One region of the Streptacidiphilus monticola genome, then DNA from elsewhere that is predicted to be linked to it. Evidence: riboswitches for the same ligand, from Rfam matches in the RefSeq annotation. Region 1 holds a riboswitch; each other region holds the start of a gene.

Region 1 (3,703 bases):
GGGTCGCCCGGGCCACCGTCCACAAGGCGCTGCAGGAGCTGGCCCGGGACGGCCTGATCGTCACCCGCCCGGGCAAACGCGCGGTGGTCACCCGGGCGCACCTGCCCAGGCAGGTCCGCGCCGAGGGCGGCGAGGGGCATCCCGGCACGCTCGAGGTGCTCGGACGGCACCTGGACCGGGCCCTGGCGGAGGGAACGCTGCGGGTGGACGCCCTCTGCGTCACCTCGGAGTCGCTGGTCAACGCGTTGGAGACGCAGCTGATAGGGGTGCGGGCCCGCCGCGACCGGCTCCGGGAGTTCCACGTCCGGCTGCTCCTGTGCGACTTCGCGGCGACGCCGACCTACCCCCGGCTGGTGGTCGACCCGGCCGACCGCCGGCCGTTGGACCGGCTGCGCCGGATCGGGGCCAACCAGGTCGACGCCCTGACCAACGCCGCCCGAACGCTGTGGACCTACCAACTGGTCGACAGCGAGCCCGTGGTGGAGGTGCGGACCGTGCCCTTTCCGCCGATGGCCAAGTTGTACGTGCTGAACCAGGACGAGGTGCTGGAGGGCTGGTACGAGCTGATCGAGCGCGAGGTGGAGGTCGGCGGCCACAACCAGCGGCTGCTGGACGTCGCGGGGCTCAGCAGCCGGCTGTTCGCCCGCCGGCGCCACCCCGTCCTGGACAACCACATCGACAGCCAGTACGTCGACGCGGCCCAGGAGTTCTTCGACTCCTGGTGGGGGCAGGCCGAGCCGTACGGTGTGTCCCTGGAACGACAACGGAAGTGACCTGTGACCGCACCACTGCCGGCCGCCGTCCTGCTCGACTTCGACGGCCCGGTCTGCTCGCTGTTCGCCGGGCGCCCGCCGGCCCTGGCCGCCCGGCGCATCGCCGACCTGCTGCGGGACGCGGGCCTGACTCCGGCTCAGGAGCGGGACCCGCATGCCCTGTTGGCGGGGCTCCCGGCCGGCCGGCTCGCCGCGCAGGCGCACGGGCTACTGGAGCAGGAGGAGCTGGCGGCCGTCCCCTCGGCGGAGCTGACGCCGGGCGTGGAGCAGGCGGTCAAGGAGTTCTCGTCGGCGGGTGTGCGCCTCGCCGTGGTCAGCAACAACGCGTCGGCGGCGGTCGAGGCGTTCCTGCGGGGCCGCCCGGTGCTGGAAGAGGCCCTGGCCGGACGGGTCTTCGGACGGGACCCGGATCCGGCGCGGATGAAGCCCTCGCCGTGGCCGCTGCGCCGGGCGCTCGCCGCCCTGGGCATGGCCGACCGGCCCGGTGACTGCCTTTTCGTGGGGGACAGCGAGGCTGACTGTTTGTCAGCGGAGGCGGCTGATGTCCCCTTTGTCGGGCTCTACGGCCATGTGCCGAAACGCCGCGCCCGCCTGCTGGCGGCGGGCGTGCCGGAGACGCGCCTCCTGCCAGACTGGAACGCCCTGAACATCCCTGTGGGAACATGCTTCTGACGGGCTGTCGCAAGCTTCAAACACAAAGGGGCACTTTGTGATGTGTCTCGCGCGAAGGGTGTCGAAGCTTGTGATTTCCATACCGGTCTGCTTAGCCTCCCATCCGTCCGCTTTCGCGGAGACCGCCCTGCGGGACGCCGAGTCCTGTCCACCGGAGGGCGGACGTCGAGACACGACCGGGCAGGAGCGGGGGACCCAGGTAAGTCGCCGGTGCGGAGCAGGAGCGCACGGCTAGGGGTGAAGGCGCGCACGCGCCCGGGCTACCTCACGGCCCGAACCCGACAGCTCACCTCGCAGGCGTCGGAGAGGGATTCCGTCATGCTCTCTGGCATTCTCATGTCCGGCAACGGCCGCCATCGCAAGGTGAAGCAGACCCGGATGAAGGCCGTCGTCGCCACCACCAGCGTCGCGGGGGCCGCGATCGCCGTCCCGCTGATCGGCGCCGGCAGCGCCCAGGCGGCGTCCGTGTCGACCTGGGACAAGGTCGCCCAGTGCGAGTCGGGCGGCGACTGGTCGATCAACACCGGCAACGGCTACTACGGCGGCCTGCAGTTCTCCGCCTCCACCTGGCGTGCCTACGGCGGCGGCGCCTACGCGGCCACGGCGAACCACGCCACCAAGGGCCAGCAGATCGCGATAGCCGAGAAGGTGCTCGCCTCACAGGGTCCCGGCGCCTGGCCGGTCTGCGGCCCCCGCGCGGGCCTGACCCGCGGCGGCGCGCCGGCGAACGTGTCGACCGCGTCCTCGCACAAGTCGACCAGGAAGAAGACCACCAGCCACAAGAGCACCGGCCACGGCACCGGCCACGCGAAGACGACCACGCACCGCGCCGCCCCGTCCGGCCACGGCACCTACACGGTCCGCCCGGGCGACACGCTGTCCGCGATCGCGGCCGCGCACCACGTCCCCGGCGGCTGGCACGCCCTGTGGGAGAAGAATCGTTCCGTCATCGGCGGCAACCCCAACCTGATCCAGGTCGGGCAGCACCTGAAGCTCTGACGCGCTGACACACCGTCACGTGGGCGGCCCCGCCCGGCCGGCAGATGAACTACCGGTGGGTAGGGCCGCCACCACGTGAGACAGGCCGTGGGCGCGAGTGGTCCGGGACGGTCCTGCGGCTAGGCTCATGACGTAACAACGCCGAATCCTCAAAGGAGCCAGTTGTGCCGTCCATCGACGTCGTCGTAGCTCGGGAGATCCTCGACTCGCGAGGCAACCCCACGGTCGAGGTCGAGGTCGGCCTCGACGACGGCAGCACCGGCCGTGCCGCCGTTCCGTCCGGCGCCTCGACCGGTGCGTTCGAAGCCCTGGAGCTTCGTGACGGGGACAAGTCCCGCTACGGCGGCAAGGGTGTGGAGAAGGCCGTCCTGGCCGTCATCGAGCAGATCGGCCCGGAGCTCGTCGGCTACGACGCCACCGAGCAGCGGCTGATCGACCAGGCGATGCTCGACCTGGACGCCACCAAGGACAAGTCCTCGCTCGGCGCCAACGCCATCCTGGGCGTCTCCCTCGCCGTGGCCCACGCCGCCGCCGAGGCCAGCGACCTCCCGCTGTTCCGCTACCTGGGCGGCCCGAACGCCCACGTGCTGCCGGTCCCGATGATGAACATCCTCAACGGCGGCTCGCACGCGGACTCCAACGTGGACATCCAGGAGTTCATGATCGCGCCGATCGGCGCCGAGTCCTTCGCCGAGGCGCTGCGCTGGGGCACCGAGGTCTACCACCAGCTCAAGGCCGTGCTGAAGGCCCGCGGCCTGTCCACCGGCCTGGGCGACGAGGGCGGCTTCGCGCCGAACCTGGAGTCCAACCGCGCCGCGCTGGACCTGATCATCGAGGCGATCAAGGAGGCCGGCTACGAGCCCGGCCGCGACATCGCCCTCGCCCTGGACGTCGCCGCCTCCGAGTTCTACAAGGACGGCGCCTACGTCTTCGAGGGCCAGAACCGCACCGCCGCCGAGATGAGCGCCTACTACGGCGAGCTGGTCGCCAACTACCCGCTGGTCTCCATCGAGGACCCGCTGTTCGAGGACGACTGGGACGGCTGGAAGACCATCACCGCCGAGCTGGGCGACAAGGTCCAGCTGGTCGGTGACGACCTGTTCGTCACCAACCCGGAGCGCCTGGCCCGCGGCATCAAGGAGGGCGCGGCCAACGCCCTGCTGGTGAAGGTGAACCAGATCGGCTCGCTGACGGAGACGCTGGACGCGGTGGAGCTGGCCCAGCGCAACGGCTACCGCTGCATGATGAGCCACCGCTCG
Region 2 (3,703 bases), on a different contig from region 1:
CGAGCCGACCCGCACCCTGCGCCACGTCCGGCCGTCCGAGGCGGCCGGGCAGGCCGTCGCCGAGGGCCGTGCCCATCCCGAGCCGGTGGCGACTGACCAGGCGTCAGTTCCGTCCCGGGCGGGTACCACTGCCCGTGATGAGCAGCACACCGTCGCCGTGCCGCGCCCGTCCGGCGCCTCGGTCGCCCCGCCTGCGCCCCAGGTCGCCCCGTCCGCCGCCGGCGCTGCCGCGCCACGCCCTGAGCTGGGTCCTGAGCCGGGCCCGGAACCGGGACCGGAGACCACCTCCGAGGCGATGGAGATCCTCGCGGGCCTGAGCGCCAGGCCGATGACGCCGGCGCGGATCGCGCTGCGCCGGATCCGGCTGTGGGGCACGCTGCTGCTGATCCTCGCGCTGATCGTCGCCGTGGTGCAGGTGCTGCGCCCGTTGCCGTCCCCGCAGCTCAAGCTGACGGCGGCGACCGGGTACGCCTTCGACGGCTCCGCACCGACGCTCGACTGGCCGGCCAAGGGCCAGGCCACCGCCGAGGTGGTCGGACTGGGCAGCCTCGGCCACAGCGGCTCGGACAACCCGGTGCCGATCGCCAGCGTCACCAAGGTGATGACGGCCTATCAGGTGCTCAAGGACCACCCGCTCAAGCTGGGCGAGCAGGGCCCGACCATCACCGTCGACCAGCAGGCCGTGGACGACTACACCAAGGGCGGCCCCCAGGGCGAGTCCGTGGTCAAGGTGGCGCTGAACGAGCAGATCACCGAGTACCAGGCGCTGCAGATGCTGCTGATCCCCTCGGCCAACAACATCGCCCGCCTGCTTGGCCGTTGGGATGCGGGCAGCGACGCCGCCTTCGTCCGCAAGATGCAGGCCTCGGCGCAGGCGCTGGGTATGGGCAAGACCACCTACACCGATCCGAGCGGCCTCGACGGCACCACCCGCAGCACCGCCAACGACCAGCTCAAGCTGGCCGAACAGGTGATGCAGGACCAGGTGTTCGCGCAGATCGTCGGGACCGCGTCGTTCACGCCGCCGCTGGCGTCCGGGGTCATCTACAACAACAACGCGCTGCTGCAGAAGAACGGCGTCATCGGCGTGAAGACCGGCTCCAGCACGGCCGCGCTGGGGTGCCTGATGTGGGCGGCGCAGCAGAAGGTCGGCGGTGTGACCAAGACCGTCCTCGGCGTGGTGCTCAGCCAGCCGGCGACCGCGGAGACCGGCGGCTATCTGCCGAGCGTGCTGACCAACAGCAAGAAGCTGGTCGTCAGCGCCGAGCAGGCCTTGCAGGCCCACCAGTTGGTGAAGAAGGGCCAGGTCGTCGGGTATGTCGACGACGGCCTGGGCGGGCGCGTCCCGGTCGTGGCCGACCAGGACCTGACGGTCGTCGGGTGGGGCGGGCTGTCCGTCTCCGTCGCGCTGGAGCCGGTCACGGGCGGCGTCCCGCACCGCGCCAAGGCGGGCGCCGTGGTCGGCACACTGGTGGTCGGGAACGGCGGCGCCGGTTCCCAGACGACGACCGTCTCGCTGCAGTCGGACCTCGCCGAGCCGTCGTACGGAGCGCGGCTGACCCGACTGGGCTGAGCCGCCGCGCTCGGCTGACACAGGGTTAGGTCACATAGCTGGCGACCTGATATGGGCTCTATGTCCGTATTGAGTCGCCAGCTATGTCCGTTTTCTGACCTCCCTTCAGATATGAAGGTGTGACAGATACGGTCAGCAGCTTGTGATCTTTCGGTCTGCCGACCTAGGGTCCTGGACGTTCGCTTCCAAGCGGAGCCAGCACCTCCGGAACGCCGAGTCCTGCCGTCGGGGGTGCCGGGAACTCGCACATGCACCACGGCAGGAGCGGGGGAACCAGGTAAGTCGCCGCTGCGCGCGCCTTCGTGCGCACGGCTTGGGGTGAAGACGCCATGCGCGTCCGGGCTACCTCACGGCCCGAATCCGACAGCTCACCTCGCAGGCGTGGGAGAGGAACTCCATACATGCTGTCCGGAAACGGGCGCCATCGCGCTCCCAAGTCCCGTCGCATCGCCACCCGCCTGCTCGCCACCGTCGGTGTCGCCGGCGCCGGCGTGGCCGTCCCCTTCGTCGCCGCCACCAGTGCGCACGCCGCCTCCGTGTCCACCTGGGACAAGGTCGCGCAGTGCGAGAGCACCGGCAACTGGTCCATCAACACCGGCAACGGCTACTACGGCGGCCTGCAGTTCTCGGCCTCCACCTGGGCGGCCTACGGCGGCACGCAGTACGCCTCCACCGCCGACCGGGCCACCAAGGCCCAGCAGATCGCCGTCGCCGAGAAGGTCCTGGCCTCCCAGGGTCCGGGCGCCTGGCCCGTCTGCGGCCCGCGCGCCGGCCTGTCCCAGAACAGCGGCTCGCCGGACCTGTCCAGCCTCGGCTCGTCCAGCAGCTCCACCGCGACGAAGAAGTCCACCTCCTCGTCGTCCTCGTCCTCGTCCTCGTCCTCCGCCGCCGGCTCGTCCTCGTCCTCCTCGGCGACGACCGCCGACAGCGGCCGGACCTACACCGTGAAGTCCGGCGACTGGCTGTCGACCATCGCCATCGACCAGCACGTGTCGGGGGGTTGGGAGCGTCTGTACGAGTTGAACCGCGCCACGCTGACGTCCGGTCCCGACCTGATCTACCCCGGCCAGGTCCTGAAGCTGGGCGGCACCGCCACCACCGCCACCAAGTCGTCCGCGACCTCCTCCCAGGAGTCGTCCGACTCCGAGTCGGGTTCCACCGCGAGCGCGACCACGACCTCGGCCCGGAGCACCGGTTCCACCGTGACCCAGGCTGCCAGCAGCACCGTCTCCGGCAGCATGGCCGCGGCCGTCTCCTTCGCCGAGGCCCAGGTGGGCGACGCCTACGTCTGGGGCGGCACCGGCCCGAACGGCTGGGACTGCTCCGGCCTGGTCCAGGCCGCGCTGGCCAAGGCGGGCATCTCCGCCCCCCGTACCAGCTACGCCCAGGCCGAGGCGTCCACCCAGGTCTCGCTGAGCAACCTGCAGCCGGGTGACCTGCTGTTCTGGTCCAGCAACGGTTCCGCCTCGGGCGCGTACCACGTCGCGATCTACGTCGGCAACGGCAAGTACGTCGAGGCCGCCAACCCGAGCTCGGGCGTGAAGTACATGAACATCAGCGACTGGGCCCCGGACTTCGCCGGCCGCCTCCGCTGAGGTTCCGGCCGCGTTTCCGGCTGGCATTCCGGCTGACGTCTCGTCCGACGTCCGCCTGACGTCCCGTCACCACGCGAGCGGGGAGCCCCCGTCCGTCCGATCCCTCCGGACGGGGGCTCCCCGCTCGCGCGCTGTCCGGTGTCAGCGCTTTCCGTCCCCCGTGCCGGCGGGGTCCGCCTCGCCGGTCTCCACGTCGGTGAACTCCTCGGGATGGCGGGCCATCCAGTCCTTGATGAAGGGGCAGGTCGCCTTGATCCGCAGGCCGCGCGCCCGGCCGTCCTCGATGGCGGCGCGGGCGAGCGTGCTGCCGATGCCCATGCCCTCGTAGGGCACACCCACGACGGTGTGCTGATAGATCACCCGCTGGTCGTCGCGGACATAGGAGGCGAAGCCGACCAGCTCGTCCCCGATCCGTGCCTCGAAGCGGTGGGCCTGGGGGACGTCCTGGATCGTCACGTCCGTCTCGACTGCCATCGGTGCGCCTCTTTCCTCGTTCGTCTCCTCCATGGCCCCTGCCCCATCATCGGCGTGCCCA
Region 3 (3,703 bases), on a different contig from region 1:
TTCGGCACTAAGCTCGCGTTCGATCTTCACCTTCTCTGCGCCGTCCAAAAGAAGCGGATCGACCGTGGCCTCTCACCGCCGTCCCAAGCAGCCCAGCCGGGCGCGGATCTCCGTGCTCACCGCCGCCGCGGCGACCGCGGTCGCGCTGTCCGCGCAGACCGCCGCCCACGCGGACCCCAAGCTGACGGTGAAGCAGGCCAAGTCCGAGGTGGACGCGGACCGGCGGGACGCCGCCGCCGCGACGGAGAAGTACAACAACGCCAAGGAGCAGCAGCAGGCGCTCCAGCACAAGGTGAGCCTGCTCCAGGACGAGATCGCCCGCCAGCAGGCCGTGGTGAACCAGGAGTTGGAGGGCCTCGGGCAGGTCGCCTCCTCGCAGTACGCCGAGGGCGCCATCGACCCGACCGTCCAGTTGATGCTCTCCTCCGACCCGCAGGGCTACCTGCAGCGGGCCGTCGCGCAGGACCAGGTGACCCAGGCGCAGGCGGACCAGCTGGCCCAACTCGTGGAGCAGCAGCAGCTGCTGCAGCGGGAGAAGCAGGAGGCGGCGGGGGTGCTCGCGGCCGAGCAGAAGCTGCTCGACCAGATGCGCGGGATCAAGAACTCCGCCCAGGCGAAGCTGCGCCACGCGCAGTCCGTGCTGGCCCAGCTGAGCCCGGCGCAGCGGGCCCAGGCGGGGGCCGGGTACAACTACGGCACGGTGAAGGCGCAGGGCACCGGAAGCGTCAAGGACATCAACCTGTCCGGCATTTCGGCGGCCGCGCAGACGGCGATGCAGGCGGCGATGAGCAAGGTGGGCGTCGCGCCCTACTCCTACGGCGCGTCCGGTCCCAACGCGTTCGACTGCTCGGGCCTGGTGATGTGGGCCTACGCCCAGGCCGGGGTCTCCTTGCCGCACTCCTCCTACGCGTTGGAGTCGGTGGGCACGGCCGTGCCGTCGCTCGCCGACGCGAAGGTGGGCGACATCATCGTGAACGAGAACGGCGGCCACGTCGGCCTCTACGCCGGCAACGGCATGCTGCTGAACGCCCCGGAGTACGGCTACACCGTGTCCATACAGCCGCTCAGCTACTTCGGGCGGATCGTCGCCATCCGCCGGATCTGACGCCCCGACACGAGTGTGACCTGTGTCACGGAGGTGACGCAGGATCAGGTGAGATGTCCGTTCTGCCCGAGCGTGTCCTAGGCTTCTCGTCATCGAACGGTCACCCAGGGTCCACGAACTGACGGTGCCTCAGAAGTCACACGATTTTTTTCCGGCAAGGATTTGAACGGATCACGGTTCGGTCACTAGTGTCATCGCTCGAACCACCGCCGAATCGATCACCCAACCCGGGTGACAGCGGGGGTTACCGTCGAGTCCGACGACGCGGCAGGGGTGTTGCGGTCCCGCAGGAGCGGGTGCACTCCACAGGGGATGCCGAGGGATCGGAGCCGGGGAACCACCTTCCTCGGGGTGAATCGACGCCGGACCGGCTCGCCGGTGAGGCGTCGTAGGGCAGTCTTCCAGCCCGAACCCGTCAGCTCACCCGGTAGGCGGCCGTAGGAAGAAGGAGCTCGCCTTCGTGGCGTCCCATCGTCGCCCCAAGTCTCCGAACCGCGCGCGCATATCCGTGCTGACCGCTGCCGCCGCGACCGCCGTCGCGATCTCGGCCCAGTCCGCCCAGGCCGCGCCGAAGCCGACCACCGCGCAGCTCAAGGCGCAGATCGAGAAGCTCAACACCGAGACCGATCAGGCCGTCGAGAAGTACGACGCCGCCCACGAGCAGATGCAGGCCCTGCAGAAGCAGGTCGGCAACCTCCAGGACCAGGTCGCGCGCCAGCAGGCCGCCGTCAACGACCAGGTCGCCGCGCTCGGCCAGGTGGCCAGCGCCCAGTACGCCAACGGGTCGATCGACCCGACGGTGCAGCTGATGCTCTCCTCGGACCCGTCCGAGTACCTCGCCAAGGCCACCGCGCTCGGCCAGGTCACCCAGGACCAGGCGCAGGCGCTGAGCACGCTGCAGGAGCAGGAGAACCTGCTCAACAAGGAGAAGGCCGAGGCCGAGGCGAAGCTCAAGCAGCTCGACGCCACCAACAAGCAGTTGGCCGCCAGCAAGGCCTCGGTGCAGAAGAAGCTGGCCGCCGCCAAGGCGCTGCTCGCCTCGATGACCGCCGCGCAGCGCCAGATCGTCGTCGGCTCGGGCACCATCTCCACCTCCTCGGCCAACCTGGGCAACGCCAAGCCCGGTGACTCGATCGAGGCCGCCGCCTTCTCCGCGGCGCAGACCCGCCTGGGCGACCCGTACGTCTACGGCGCGACCGGCCCGAACTCCTTCGACTGCTCCGGTCTGATGCAGTGGTCGTACGCGCAGGCCGGCTACTCGCTGCCGCGCACCTCGGAGGAGCAGGCCGGCGTCGGCACCGCCGTCGCCTCGACCGCGGACCTGCAGGTCGGCGACCTCATCATCTTCAACGGCGGTTCGCACGTGGGCATGTACGCGGGCAACGGCATGGTGCTGCACGCCCCGCACACCGGCACCGTCGTCAAGTACGAGAAGCTGTCGTACATCGGCTCCATCTACGCCATGCGCCACATCTGACGGTCCCTCGGACGGTCGTACGGGCCCGCCCCCTTGCGAGGGAGGCGGGCCCGACGCGTTGACGGGCATCTCCGCTGGCAGAGCTGACTCTCCGACAACTTGTCCGATCCGTGGGTGAAAATTCGCTTGTCGGAGGGTTTGGACTGGCTGATCCCGACTCGCTAACGTCCCTCCCCGGACAGCAAGCGCAGCCGGAGGGAGAGACGCCCGTGGCGTCCCATCGACGCAGCAGGCCCGCGGGGCCGACGGCCCTGTCGCGGGCCGCGGCCACGGTGGTCGCGGCCGGGGCGGCCGTGCTGGCCGCCCAGCAGTCCGCCGCGGCGGCCCCCGGGCCGTCCGGGGCCGGGACGGTGCGCCAGCAGGTGGACTCGCTCTACGCGCAGGCGGAGGCGGCCGGGCAGCAGTACGACGGAGCCCAGGAGCAGCAGCGCGAACTCCAGCGCCGCAGCGCGGAGTTGCAGCAGCGGGTGGCTGCCGAGCAGGAGCAGATCAACCAGCTGACCCAGGCGGTCGGCGCGGTCGCCGCGGCCCAGTACGCCTCCGGCGACATGGACCCGGTGCTCCGGCTCGCGTTCAGCGCGCACCCTGAGGACTATCTGCGTCAGGCCGCGATGCTGGACCAGGCCGGCGGGGCGGTCGCCCAGGACCTGCGGCAGCTGGAGGAGGCACAGCACCGGCTCGACGCCGACCGGGCCGCGGCCGAGGCGCAGCTGCGCCAGCTGGAGCGGCTGCGGCAGCGCATCGCCGGCTCCAAGGCCGAGATCCAGCGCCGGCTGGGCCGTGCCCAGGCGCTGCTCGGCTCCCTGACGGCCCCTCAACGGGCCCAGATCCAGCAGCAGGAGGAGGAGCAGGCGGCCGCGGCCCAGTCGCTGGCGCAGCAGGCGCTCTCCGGCCTGCTGGACGTCCCGGCGTCGGCCCGGGCCGGCCTTGCCCTGCGCGCCGCCGAGAGCCGGCTCGGCAGCCCCTATGTCTACGGGGCGACCGGTCCGCACGCCTTCGACTGCTCCGGCCTGATGTACTGGTCCTGGCAGCAAGCCGGGGTCACCCTGCCGCGCACGGCGGCGGGCCAGGCCTCGGCCGGCCGCCGCGTACCGCTCAGCCAGGCCCGCCCCGGAGACCTC
Region 4 (3,150 bases), on a different contig from region 1:
CGGGGCCCGCGCCCCGGGGGGCAGCTCAGGGGAGGAAGTACATGGGGTTCGGGAGCTTGTAGGTCTGCTCGGAGTAGCCGCCGTTCAGGTCGCTGAACTGGTCGCCGAAGTTGGCCGTGATCGTGTACCCCAGGGCCTCCAGATGGGCGCGCGTCCCGGACTTGTAGTCCACCGTCGAGCACGTCCACGTCGTCGGCGTGGCGCAGTTGCTCAGGTACGCCGGCGGGTTGGCCTTGTTCTTCAGGAACAGGTGGGCGTCGTCCGCATCGGGGAAGCCCTGGGACGACAGCTGCCGCACCGTGTCCGCCCGCTGCGACTCCGGGCGACCGGTGATGTAGAAGACCGTGTAGCCCTGCGCCTTGGCCCAGTTGGCCAGGTCGTTCATGCCGAAGACCGCGGGGAAGTTCTTCGTCGCGATGTACTGCGCGTTGCTGGCCGCGTTGTAGACGAAGGTCGTCTCCAGCTCGTAGTTGTAGGTGGACAGCGCGGTGTCGTCCACGTCCAGCACGATGGCGCGCCTGCCGCTGTGGTCGTGCTTGATCTTCTGCGCCAGGTACTTCTCGGCCTTGGCCTCTATGCCGTACACCTGGATCGCGTAGTTGCTGCTCGACGAGGCCCAGTGCTCGCCGTTGGCGTCCACGGTGTCGCCGTAGTACGCCTTGATCTGGTTGACCTCGTCGGTCATGTTGGTGATCTGCTTGTCGCTGGTCGGCGCCGAGGTGTCGGCGAGGGCGAGCCCTCCGCCGGCCACCACTGCCCCGGCGGCGACGCCCACCGCCAGGGTGGCGAACGTGCGCGAGTGGTTCTTGAAGGTCCGTGCGAGCGTCAAGACTGGCTCCTTCAGCCACGGAGGCATCGGTAAGGCGATACGGAGGTAGTTCTTACCGTCCTCGGGGCGCCCTTGTCTATGCGCGTTGACAAACCTGAGCCCTTCGCGCCAGGTCCGTGCGCCGCCCCCTCGGCCGCCGCGTCCCGGCGTGTCGCGACGATGGCGGACCCGGGTGGTGGAACTTCCCGGGCGTCATCCGAATTGGCGTGAGTTCTCTCACAATTCCTTGGAAAAACCGCATGTCAGCGCGGTCGCAGCCGCCTCGGGGAGAATTTTTCGAAGGCGTCTCCGAATACGCCGATCGGGCGCAGATCGCCGTTCAAACCGGGCGTGACAAGCCTCACAACGGGCCTTCAAAACGTGAGATCTTCCTGAAGATGTGCCAATACTGACGGCCGAACAGCAAGCCCCCGCTGAAGTGGCGGGGCGGTCCGGGCGGACGCCGAGTCTCGCCACCGTCCGGGCGCCAGGTGCTCACCCACCTGACAGGCGAGAGCGGGAGACCCAGGCAGGACGGGGCGCGGTCGGTACCAGCGCTCCTTGGGGTGAAGCCACAGCCGTGGCCGGGCAACTTTCGGAGCCCGAACCCGACAGGATCAACTTTCGCAGGCGGTTCCGGAAGGGCTCTCACATGTCCTCGTCCTCTGTGGCCCCTCGTTCGCATGCCCGCCTCCGGGTCGGCGTGACTTCGGCGGTCGCCGCCGGAGCCGTTCTCGGCGGCGTCGTCCTCTCCTCCCAGGCGCAGGCCGCCACCCCGACGTACGGCGCCAAGGCCATCAAGGTGGCGGCCGCCAAGAAGGGCGCTCCCTACCGCTGGGGCGCGGTCGGCCCGACCCGGTTCGACTGCTCCGGCCTGACGCTCTACAGCTTCAAGAAGGTGGGCAAGTCCCTCCCGCGCACCGCGCAGCAGCAGTACAGCAAGGTCCGGCACATCTCCGCGAGCCAGCGGCAGGTCGGCGACCTGGTCTTCTTCCACAGCGGCTCGCACGTCTACCACGTGGGCATCTACGCCGGCGCGGGCAAGATCTGGCACGCGCCGCACACCGGCGCGGTGGTCCGCCTGGAGCGGATCTGGACCAAGTCGGTCTGGTACGGCCGGGCCTGACGTCCCGTCGCCGCCGCCCCGGCTCACTCGCCGGGGTAGCGGACCCCGATCTGCGCCCGGGCGGCGTCCAGGACGGCCATCACGTCCAGGGTGTCCTGCCGGCTCACCGACGGACTCTCCAGCAGTCCCGCGCGCAGGCAGCGCATGACCTCCTCGGCCTCGTGGACGTAGCCGCGTCCGCGCCGGGGCAGTTCGACGGTCTCCCCCGCCGTCGGGTCGCCGTCGGCGCGGTACCAGGTGAACCGGTCCGCGCGGAAGAAGGGCGAGGGGACCTCGATACGCCCGAGGTCCCCGGCGACCACCGCGCGGACCGGCGATCCTGCGGTGATCCCGCAGGACAGCGCCGCCAGCGCGCCGTCCTCCCAGCCGAGGAGCAGCCCCGTGGTGGCGTCCACGCCCTCCGGGGTGAGCGTGGCCCGGGCGGTCACCTGCGCGGGCTTGCCCAGCATCATGTGGGCGAAGGTCACCGGGTAGACGCCGAGGTCCAGCAGCGCCCCGCCGCCCAGCTCGGGGTTGCGCATCCGGTGCTCGGGGGCGAAGGGGCCGGGCACCCCGAAGTCGGCCTGGACCAGCGCGACCTGGCCCACCGCACCGTCGGCCACGAGCTCGGCGACCCGGCGCGCGACCGGGTTGCAGCGCATCCACATGGCTTCCATCAGGAAGACGCCCTGCTTGTGCGCCAGGTCGAACAGCGCCTCGGCGTCCTGGAGGTTGAGCGTGAACGGCTTCTCGCACAGCACCGCCTTGCCCGCGGACAGCAGCAGCGCGCTCGCCGCGTAGTGCGCGTTGTGCGGGGTGGCCACGTAGACGACGTCCACCTCGGGGTCCTCCGCGAGGGCGGCCCAGGTGCCGTAGGCGCGCGGGACGCCGAACCGGGCGGCGAACGAGTCCGCCGCCGCCTGGGTCCGGGAGGCGACGGCCACCAGTTCGGCGTCGGGCAGCAGTTGCAGGTCGGCGGCGAACTCGGCGGCGATGCCGCCGGTCGCGAGGATGCCCCAGCGGATCTTCTCGGTGCTCATGGGCGCCATCCCACCCCCCGATCCGAAGAAGCGTCAACCCCGGGCGGCGGAACCGGAATTCGCCCGGATTCCGGAAACCTGGTTCGGACGTGTGCGGTGCAGCGGACCCGTCCGGCAATCCGGAACCGGCCGGGGTGATTCCCTGGAATAGCCGGTCGGCCGAATTCGCCGCACCGTGCGTCCGGTTCTTCCGGAGC

What was found. A riboswitch is a leader RNA that binds a small molecule or an ion and turns the genes downstream of it on or off. The one in region 1 is predicted to bind cyclic di-AMP.
Region 2: linked by a shared signal. The riboswitch ahead of ACFP3V_RS00140 (transglycosylase family protein) and the one ahead of ACFP3V_RS02965 (transglycosylase family protein) in region 1 are both predicted to bind cyclic di-AMP.
Region 3: linked by a shared signal. The riboswitch ahead of ACFP3V_RS04245 (C40 family peptidase) and the one ahead of ACFP3V_RS02965 (transglycosylase family protein) in region 1 are both predicted to bind cyclic di-AMP.
Region 4: linked by a shared signal. The riboswitch ahead of ACFP3V_RS01855 (C40 family peptidase) and the one ahead of ACFP3V_RS02965 (transglycosylase family protein) in region 1 are both predicted to bind cyclic di-AMP.

Annotation. Positions count from the first base shown of each region.
Region 1 is NZ_JBHSQJ010000009.1:38,932-42,634, forward strand. Features, by position in the region: gene ACFP3V_RS02955 (GntR family transcriptional regulator) at 1-773, shown strand, start outside; gene ACFP3V_RS02960 (HAD family hydrolase) at 777-1,445, shown strand; cyclic di-AMP (ydaO/yuaA leader) riboswitch at 1,641-1,760, shown strand; gene ACFP3V_RS02965 (transglycosylase family protein) at 1,764-2,444, shown strand; gene eno (phosphopyruvate hydratase) at 2,609-3,703, shown strand, end outside.
Region 2 is NZ_JBHSQJ010000001.1:24,099-27,801, reverse strand. Features, by position in the region: gene ACFP3V_RS00145 (D-alanyl-D-alanine carboxypeptidase) at 407-1,573, shown strand; cyclic di-AMP (ydaO/yuaA leader) riboswitch at 1,813-1,968, shown strand; gene ACFP3V_RS00140 (transglycosylase family protein) at 1,975-3,168, shown strand; gene ACFP3V_RS00135 (GNAT family N-acetyltransferase) at 3,310-3,642, opposite strand.
Region 3 is NZ_JBHSQJ010000012.1:43,746-47,448, forward strand. Features, by position in the region: gene ACFP3V_RS04240 (C40 family peptidase) at 65-1,105, shown strand; cyclic di-AMP (ydaO/yuaA leader) riboswitch at 1,409-1,555, shown strand; gene ACFP3V_RS04245 (C40 family peptidase) at 1,566-2,582, shown strand; gene ACFP3V_RS04250 (C40 family peptidase) at 2,792-3,703, shown strand, end outside.
Region 4 is NZ_JBHSQJ010000006.1:71,468-74,617, forward strand. Features, by position in the region: gene ACFP3V_RS01850 (HAD family acid phosphatase) at 26-829, opposite strand; cyclic di-AMP (ydaO/yuaA leader) riboswitch at 1,295-1,456, shown strand; gene ACFP3V_RS01855 (C40 family peptidase) at 1,461-1,934, shown strand; gene ACFP3V_RS01860 (Gfo/Idh/MocA family protein) at 1,958-2,953, opposite strand.